Linked DNA regions of Saccharobesus litoralis. Each later gene encodes a partner of the first gene's protein in a complex. Links are inferred from orthologs where the notes say so. Each region holds a gene or a part of one and is shown on either strand. Other genes may lie near its edges.

Region 1 (3,914 bases):
CTGCTGATGCTGAGTTACAAGCTAAGTTTGCTCCTTTAGCTGAAAGCTTAACAGCTAACGAAGACAAGATTGTTGGTGAATTAAATGGAGCACAAGGTCCAGCTCAAGATGTAGGTGGCTACTTCCAGCCAAATGCTGAATTAGCGGGTAAAGCAATGCGTCCAAGTGCAACATTAAACGCAGCAATCGAAGCGCTTTAATACGCACGCAACGTTTAGCGTACTTATTGTAGTACGCTAACGAGTTTAGAATTAAAAAGCGAGGCTAGTTTGCCTCGCTTTTTTTGTTTCTAGCGTTTTTAAAAGCCTCTTTCTTTAATGTAATTTACACACCGAATGAAAGACGCGAATAGTACGACCCAAACAAAAAAGCCCAACACTAAAAAATGAGTATTGGGCTTTATTAAACTTTTTAACTATTAATATTAGCGTATTATTGTTCTAACAATGGCTTTAAAAATCTCGCTGTATGAGAACCACAATCGGTTTCGCATAATGCTTCTGGTGTGCCACTAAACAATATTTGTCCGCCACCACTGCCCCCTTCAGGGCCAAGATCAACTATCCAATCCGCAGTTTTTACAACATCTAAATTGTGTTCAATGATCACTATGGTATTACCGTGATCACGTAATCGGTGTAATACGGTTAATAGTAGTTCTATATCCGCAAAATGTAGACCTGTGGTTGGTTCATCAAGAATATATAAGGTGTCACCGGTGTCGCGTTTAGATAATTCTCGCGCCAGCTTAACCCGTTGTGCTTCACCACCAGATAAGGTTGTCGCGGATTGACCTAAGCGGATATAGGATAATCCTACGTCCATTAAGGTTTGTAATTTTCTTGCTATGGCGGGCACGGCATCAAAATATTCACGAGCGTCTTCTACGGTTAAATCTAATACTTCATGAATATTCTTACCTTTATATTTAATTTCCAAGGTTTCACGGTTGTAGCGTTTGCCCTTACATACATCACAAGGAACATAAACATCAGGTAAAAAGTGCATTTCGACTTTTATAACACCATCACCCTGACACGCTTCACAGCGACCACCTTTCACGTTAAAGCTGAATCGCCCCGGTTTATAACCGCGTGAACGTGCTTCTTGCGTGCCAGCAAATAATTCACGAATTGGCGTAAATATGCCGGTATAAGTTGCTGGGTTTGAGCGTGGTGTTCGGCCAATTGGACTTTGATCAATATCAACAACTTTGTCCATCATATCCAAACCCGTTATCTTTCGATAAGGCGCTGGATCATTGGATTGTGCACGGTTTAACTCACGTTGAGCAATTGAATATAAAGTATCATTAATCAGAGTCGATTTACCTGAACCCGACACACCAGTAATACAGGTCATTAAACCAACCGGTATTGCTAAATCTACATCTTTAAGGTTATTTCCAGTTGCGCCTTCTAGCGTTAACCAGCGCTCACTTGGTTCGTGGCGTTTAGCGGGCACGGCTATTTTCTTTTCGCCAGATAAATACTTACCGGTTAATGATTTAGGTGACGCTTTAATTTCTTCGACATTACCACACGCAACGACTTCGCCGCCGTGCACACCTGCACCAGGGCCAATATCCACCACATAATCAGCACAACGAATTGCATCTTCATCATGCTCTACCACGATAACGGTATTACCTAAATCACGAAGATGATTAAGCGTAGCCAATAGTCTTTCGTTATCACGTTGGTGTAAACCAATAGAAGGCTCATCTAGCACATACATAACACCAACAAGCCCTGCACCAATTTGACTTGCAAGGCGAATACGCTGCGCCTCACCACCAGATAAGGTGTCTGCACTACGCGAAAGGTTTAAATAATCTAAACCCACGTTGACTAAGAAACCTAATCTGTCATTAATTTCTTTTAAGATTTTTTCTGCGATTTGCGCTCGCTGACCAGTTAAAGCTAGCCCTTGGAAAAAACGTAACGCATCTTGAATCGATAAGTCTGCAATGTGCGGTAAATTGGTGTTATCAATAAATACGTTACGCGCTTCTTCTCTTAATCGCGAGCCACTACATGAACCACATTTAGCGGTATTGAGTAACTTAGTTAGTTCTTCTCGAACAGCATTGGATTCTGTTTCTTTATAGCGGCGATCCATATTCGGGATCACCCCTTCAAACGTGTGAGTACGATTAATCACATCGCCTCTGTCGTTCATGTATTTGAATTCGAGTTTAGTTCGGCCGCTACCATGTAAAACGATTTGTTGATGTTCGTCGGAGATCTCTTGCCAAGGCTGATTAATATCAAAGTCATAATGCTCAGCAACCGTTTTCAACATAGAAAAATAATAAAAACTGCGTTTATCCCAGCCTTTTATTGCCCCATTTGCTAGGCTAACTTCAGGGTTAACGACAATACGCTCTGGGTCAAAAAACTGTTGAACACCTAAGCCATCACATGTTTTACAAGCACCGGTTGGGTTATTAAAAGAGAACATGCGCGGTTCGACTTCAGCCATGCTGTAACCACAGTGCGGACAAGAGAAATTGGCAGAAAATACAATTTCGTCTTTTTCTGGTTCATCCATCCACGCTATTTTAGCTACACCATTAGCTAGCTCTAACGAAGTTTCGAAGGATTCTGCCAATCGCAGTTTTAAGTCTTCTCGTACTTTAAAACGATCGACTACCACTTCAATCGTGTGTTTTTTATGTAGGTCTAATGCGGGTGGATCGCTTAAATCACACACTTCACCATCTATACGCGCACGAATAAATCCTTGAGCAGCAAGGTTTTCAAGGGTCTTTACATGCTCACCTTTTCGTTCTTGCACGACAGGGGCCAGTAACATGAGTTTAGCACCTTCCGGCATGGCCATAACTTGGTCAACCATTTGGCTGACAGTTTGCGCAGCTAAGGCAACATCATGTGTTGGACACCTAGGTTCACCGACTCGTGCAAACAATAAACGTAAATAATCATATATTTCAGTGATTGTCCCGACGGTTGATCGCGGGTTATGCGAGGTTGATTTTTGCTCAATTGAAATGGCTGGTGACAAGCCTTCAATGTGGTCAACATCGGGCTTTTCCATCAATGATAAAAATTGACGAGCATAAGCAGAAAGTGATTCAACGTAGCGACGTTGCCCTTCGGCATAAAGTGTATCGAAAGCTAATGAAGATTTTCCAGAGCCAGACAACCCTGTAATGACAATAAGTTTGTCTCTTGGTAGTTCAAGATTAATATTCTTAAGGTTGTGCGTTCTGGCACCACGAACTTCTATTTTATCCATGTATTCTTCCGATAGCGGGCTAAACAAGCAAACGCGCAGTATGGCATTTATCGAATTGCTTTTGAACCGTCTACTGAATAAAAAAACAGTGGGATCTAGTGAATATTTTATTAATTTTTATGTGATTTGTTAATTAAGATGAATTTAGCTTTACTAAGCTTTATCTTGGTTTGAATAAAGTTAGGGCTCAAGGTTATATATGCAGCCATAACGATAGTGTTTATAGCTTAAACGTAGTGCAGTATAAATGGGTTTTATAAGCAAGGATGCCATTAATCATTATAATTAAATTGAAATACATTGAGATAATGGACGGCTATGCAATTAACTGACGGAAGTTACACCACAATTGAAGAGTATATTGATGCAATACAAGAAGCTAGCTTAGATGCTATGCAGCTTTCTAGTGGTGTATTTAATAATAGACATAAATTAGTAGCCTCTCCTGATCTTATTTTGGGTTATCGTACAACTGAAGGAGAAACCCTGAATTACGGCACTATTGCCAACGAACATTATTTCTTTGTTGTTCCTCAACTTGGTATTGAATACCAATATTGCGGATTGGAGATGGCAGACGAACATTTAATTGTTTGTGATAATAAGCGCGATATTGTGACGCGACACGCGGCTGTCTTTCACGGTATAACCAT
Region 2 (4,541 bases), 4.1 Mb from region 1 along the record:
GCTCTTTGGGCTGCTCGCAACTATTGAGCAAAGATAAACTGTCTTGGGCTGATTCAGGAAAACGAGAAGAAATCAGGTTTCTTGCGCGGTTAATAGCAACAGGCGTAATGTGGTCGTCAAAGTTTTCAAGCAATTCGTCTGTCTTGGTATCATGCTTAAATAATATTAGCTCTATTTCATACCAACGTTCGGCATTTGCCGAAGCGCTACTTAACGCGACTAGTAACGCTGTAGCTAATACAGTGCATTGCTTCATTGCGCGTTTAGTGCTCGACTCTGGAGTGCGTTTTTGGCGATAGCGCAGCCAATTAGTATTGTGATGTTCCATCATAATTTAGGCAGCTTTTCCTGATAAGTCTGTAATAAGTTGTTCTACAAATTTAATCCGTTCATTAGCTTCTTCTATTTCAAGATTGAAGCGAATTTTTTCAGGCCCTGCAAATGAGAAAACAGTGGGGGCTGATTGGATCAACGCAATTATTTTTTCTGGGTCGACTTTAGTGTCTTTGTTAAATTCGATCAAGCCACCTTTGGGGCCTGCCTCGACTTTTCTAATACCTATGTTGTCCGCTTGCAGTTTTAGCTTAGCTACCTGTAATAAGTTTTTCGCTGGTTGCGGGAGTAGGCCAAACCGGTCAATTAATTCAACATGAGTATCTTCGACTTCAGCTAATTCTTGGCAACTGGCGATTTTTTTGTATAAGGACAATCGCAGGCTAACATCAGGCACGTAATCTTCAGGGATCAACGCAGGTAAACGCAGTTCGACTTCAGTTTGTTCCTTAAGTACATCATCGAGTGCGGGCTCTTTGCCTTGTTTTAACGCGGCTACCGCTTTATCGAGCATTTCCATGTATAAAGTAAAGCCAACGGTTTGAATTTGGCCACTTTGTTCATCACCCAGTAATTCACCGGCACCACGTATTTCTAAATCATGGGTAGCGAGCGCAAAACCTGCACCCAAATCTTCGAGAGATTCAATGGCTTCTAGTCGCTTCACCGCATCTTTGGTCATGGCTTTAGGATGCGGCGTTAGCAAATAAGCGTACGCTTGATGATGTGAGCGCCCGACACGCCCTCGCAATTGATGCAACTGGGCTAGGCCAAAATGATCGGCGCGATCAATAACTATGGTGTTGGCGGTGGGCACATCGATACCCGTCTCTATGATGGTGGTACATACCAGCACATTAAAACGTTGATGGTAGAAGTCTGACATGACTTGTTCTAGCTCTCGTTCACGCATTTGCCCGTGAGCCGTGACAATTCGAGCATCCGGCAATAATTTTTGCAGATCAGCTGCGGTTTTTTCTATGGTCTCGACACTATTATGCAGGAAATAAACTTGGCCACCACGCATAATTTCACGGGTTAGCGCTTCTTTAACGAGTGCATCTTGATGTTGGCGAACAAAAGTTTTAACCGCTAAGCGTTTCGCTGGCGGCGTGGCGATAATGGATAAATCGCGCATGCCACTCATCGACATATTTAATGTTCTTGGAATAGGCGTTGCCGTTAACGTTAAAATATCAACATTAGCTCGCTGCTTTTTGATGATTTCTTTTTGTCTAACACCGAACCTGTGTTCTTCATCAACAATTAATAATCCCAAGTTGTGGTAGTTGACATCGGCTTGCAGCAGTTTGTGTGTCCCTATGACGATGTCAACTTTGCCATCGGCTAATTCTTGTAAAACGGCTTTTTGCTCTTTCGCGGTTTTAAAGCGTGATAGCACTTCGACTTTGACAGGCCAGTTAGCAAATCTGTCTTTAAAGTTTTCGTAATGCTGTTGAGCGAGCAGGGTGGTGGGAACGAGTACGGCAACTTGCTTACTTTCGTTTACCGCGATAAAGGCTGCGCGCATGGCAACTTCGGTTTTACCAAAACCAACATCACCACAAACTAAACGATCCATTGCTTGTTCCGATAGCATATCATTGACTACATGATTAATGGCGTTTTGCTGGTCGTCTGTTTCTTCAAATGGAAAACCGGCAGAAAACTGTTGGTAGCTTTGCTTATCAAGATTGAACTTAAAGCCTTTTTTGGTTGCGCGTTTAGCATAAACATCGAGTAATTCAGCTGCAACATCTCGCACTTTTTCTGCGGCTTTCTTTTTAGCTTTTTGCCATGCGTCACTGCTAAGCTTGTGTAATGGCGCGTTGTCAACATCAGCACCCGAATAGCGAGATATTAAATGTAGGCTTGCTACGGGCACATAAAGCTTAGAGTCGGCATATTCAATGGTTAGAAATTCAGTTGGCATGCCACCTGCGTCGATTGTTTGTAAGCCGAGGTAGCGACCGACACCATGGTCAACATGCACCACAGGTTGGCCAGAGGTTAACTCTGCTAGGTTTTTGACAATATTTTCGGTGGTAGTGACTTCACCTTTGCCACGCCGTCTGCGCCTTTGCTTTACACGATTACCCAATAATTCTGATTCGCAAATAAAAGCAATTGGCTGGTTATTTTGCTCGGCGATAAAGCTATGTTCTAACGCGGTGACACATATGCCCAATGAATGTGGTTGTTTTAGATATTCATTGAGTGACTTAAATTGTTTTACTTTTAATTTACCTTTGGCTAGCAATTCAAGAATGGTTTCGCGGCGGCCTTCACTTTCGCAAAGTATGACAACATGTTGTTGTTCTTGTATAAACGCATTAAACGCTTTGTAAGGATCTTTAGCTTGGCCATCAATGGCGATATCTGCCACTTTATCGGTTAGGTAATTGTAGCGTCCGGCTTTTTCTTCAATCTCGCTGGTTGTATATTCAATGCGGTTGAATTGACCTAGTTGTTGAAAAAAAACATCATGTTTTAAAAACAATAATTCAGGTTTTAATAATGGTCGATTGGTGTCATAACGTCGGTCTTGGTATCTATTTTCAACGTCGGCAGCAAACGTGACTAATTTGTCTTTGACATCGTTAGCAAATGCAATTTGTGTATCTTGAGGTAAGTAATCAAATAAGGTTTGGCATTGTTCAAAAAATAATGGCAAATAATATTCTATGCCTGCTGGCATGATATTTTTACTGACCTGATAGTAAATAGATTCTTTGTCGGTGTTAGCGTCAAATAATTCGCGGTATTGGCGACGAAACAGTTCTATGGCTTTTTTATCGGTTGGGAATTCATGAGCAGGCAAAAGCTCAATAAGCTTAATGGTTTCTGATGAGCGTTGTGTTTCAGGATCAAATTGGCGAATTGTGTCTAACTCGTCGTCAAAAAAATCGAGCCTAAATGGCGAGTCACTGCCCATTGGGTATAAATCGAGAATAGAGCCTCGCAGTGAATATTCACCATGCTCCATGACTTGATCAACCGCTCTGTAGCCAGCGTTAGATAGCCTATCGCGCATTGCGTTAATATCAACCGTTTGCCCTTGTTTTAGTATTAACGAATACTGACTAAAAAAAGATTGGGGTGCTTGATAAGCGAGTGCTGTACTGGCGGAAACAACGTAAATCCCAGCTTGACCCATTTGTAAATTATTTAGCGTGGCTAGCCGTTGCGAAATAATATCCTGATGCGGTGAAAATGTATCGTAGGGTAATGTTTCCCAATCCGGAAAATAAAAGACACCAAGCCCTGTATTTTTCGCATACGCGTTAAGCTCGTCCGTTAACCTTAATGCTGATGGTGTATCAGGGGTGATCACCACAAAAGGGTTGTTGCTTTGGGCTGCGGCATGGTTTAACGCGATGGCTAGACTACTACCGGCTAAATTGCCCCAACGGATGTGATCGCCTCGTTTTTTTAACGACGGTATGGCTGGTGAAAATATACTTGCTTGCGCCATGATTCCTGAACTAATAACACTGTTAATAGCTTGATATTGTAATCAATTTTTAGCTCGATGCGGCTAGATATTCAGGTTTAATTAGCTATAAGTAATACATGCCTGCAAGGTTATTGGCGCTACAACTATTTTCACAAGTAGGGCGAAAGTTATTGTTGCGATTAGCGGTCTTTACGATCAGGTTAATTGCTTTTTATTTTAGGACATTCAGTTGATTTCTCGTTTTTATTTACCGTTTCACCATTACCTTGATAAAACTAAAGTCGCTGAAGGTTTAGCGCCCTTGGCGTTACGTTTGTATCTTGCACCGATAATGATCCAAGCGGGTTACAATAAATACGTTGGATTTGAAGGTGTGGTGGAGTGGTTTAGTTATTTAGGGTTTATATTGCCTAGTGTGATGGCTTTTTTAGCTATGGTGACTGAGTTAGTTGGCGGCATACTTATTTTAATTGGCCTTGCCACGCGCTGGGTGAGTATTCCACTGATGATCACTATGTTGGTTGCGGCTTTTAGTGTGCATTGGCAAAACGGCTGGTTAGCGATAGCCGATGGTAGTAGTTGGTTAGCTAATGATAATGTTATTGCCGCGCAAGAAAAATTGGCGATGGCCAAGAGTATTTTGCAAGAGTACGGAAATTACGATTGGTTGACGAGCAGTGGCTCATTTGTCATTTTGAACAATGGTATTGAATTTGCGATCACCTACTTCATTATGTTTTTAGTTTTGTTT

What was found. Proteins that work in one complex are often made in the same cells at the same time.
Region 2: the proteins of uvrA (region 1) and mfd are in contact, whole or in part, in a crystal structure (PDB 4DFC), measured with the Escherichia coli proteins. The link is inferred for Saccharobesus litoralis from one-to-one orthologs.

The regions. Positions count from the first base shown.
Region 1 is NZ_CP026604.1:259,135-263,048, reverse strand. The notes cover bases 233-3,661. They hold uvrA (excinuclease ABC subunit UvrA), read right to left. Parts: upstream 3,262-3,661; coding sequence 433-3,261; downstream 233-432. Other genes in these bases: C2869_RS00915 (helix-turn-helix domain-containing protein), read left to right, coding at 3,580-3,661. Outside these bases: C2869_RS00925 (NADP-dependent isocitrate dehydrogenase), read left to right, coding at 1-200; more of C2869_RS00915, read left to right, coding at 3,662-3,914. UniProt on the Escherichia coli protein: The UvrABC repair system catalyzes the recognition and processing of DNA lesions. UvrA is an ATPase and a DNA-binding protein. A damage recognition complex composed of 2 UvrA and 2 UvrB subunits scans DNA for abnormalities.
Region 2 is NZ_CP026604.1:4,347,212-4,351,752, reverse strand. Bases 135-4,190 are described here. They hold mfd (transcription-repair coupling factor), read right to left. Parts: upstream 3,809-4,190; coding sequence 335-3,808; downstream 135-334. Other genes in these bases: C2869_RS16060 (HvfX family Cu-binding RiPP maturation protein), read left to right, coding at 4,020-4,190; C2869_RS16070 (CsiV family protein), read right to left, coding at 135-331. Outside these bases: more of C2869_RS16070, read right to left, coding at 1-134; more of C2869_RS16060, read left to right, coding at 4,191-4,541. UniProt on the Escherichia coli protein: Couples transcription and DNA repair by recognizing RNA polymerase (RNAP) stalled at DNA lesions. Mediates ATP-dependent release of RNAP and its truncated transcript from the DNA, and recruitment of nucleotide excision repair machinery to the damaged site.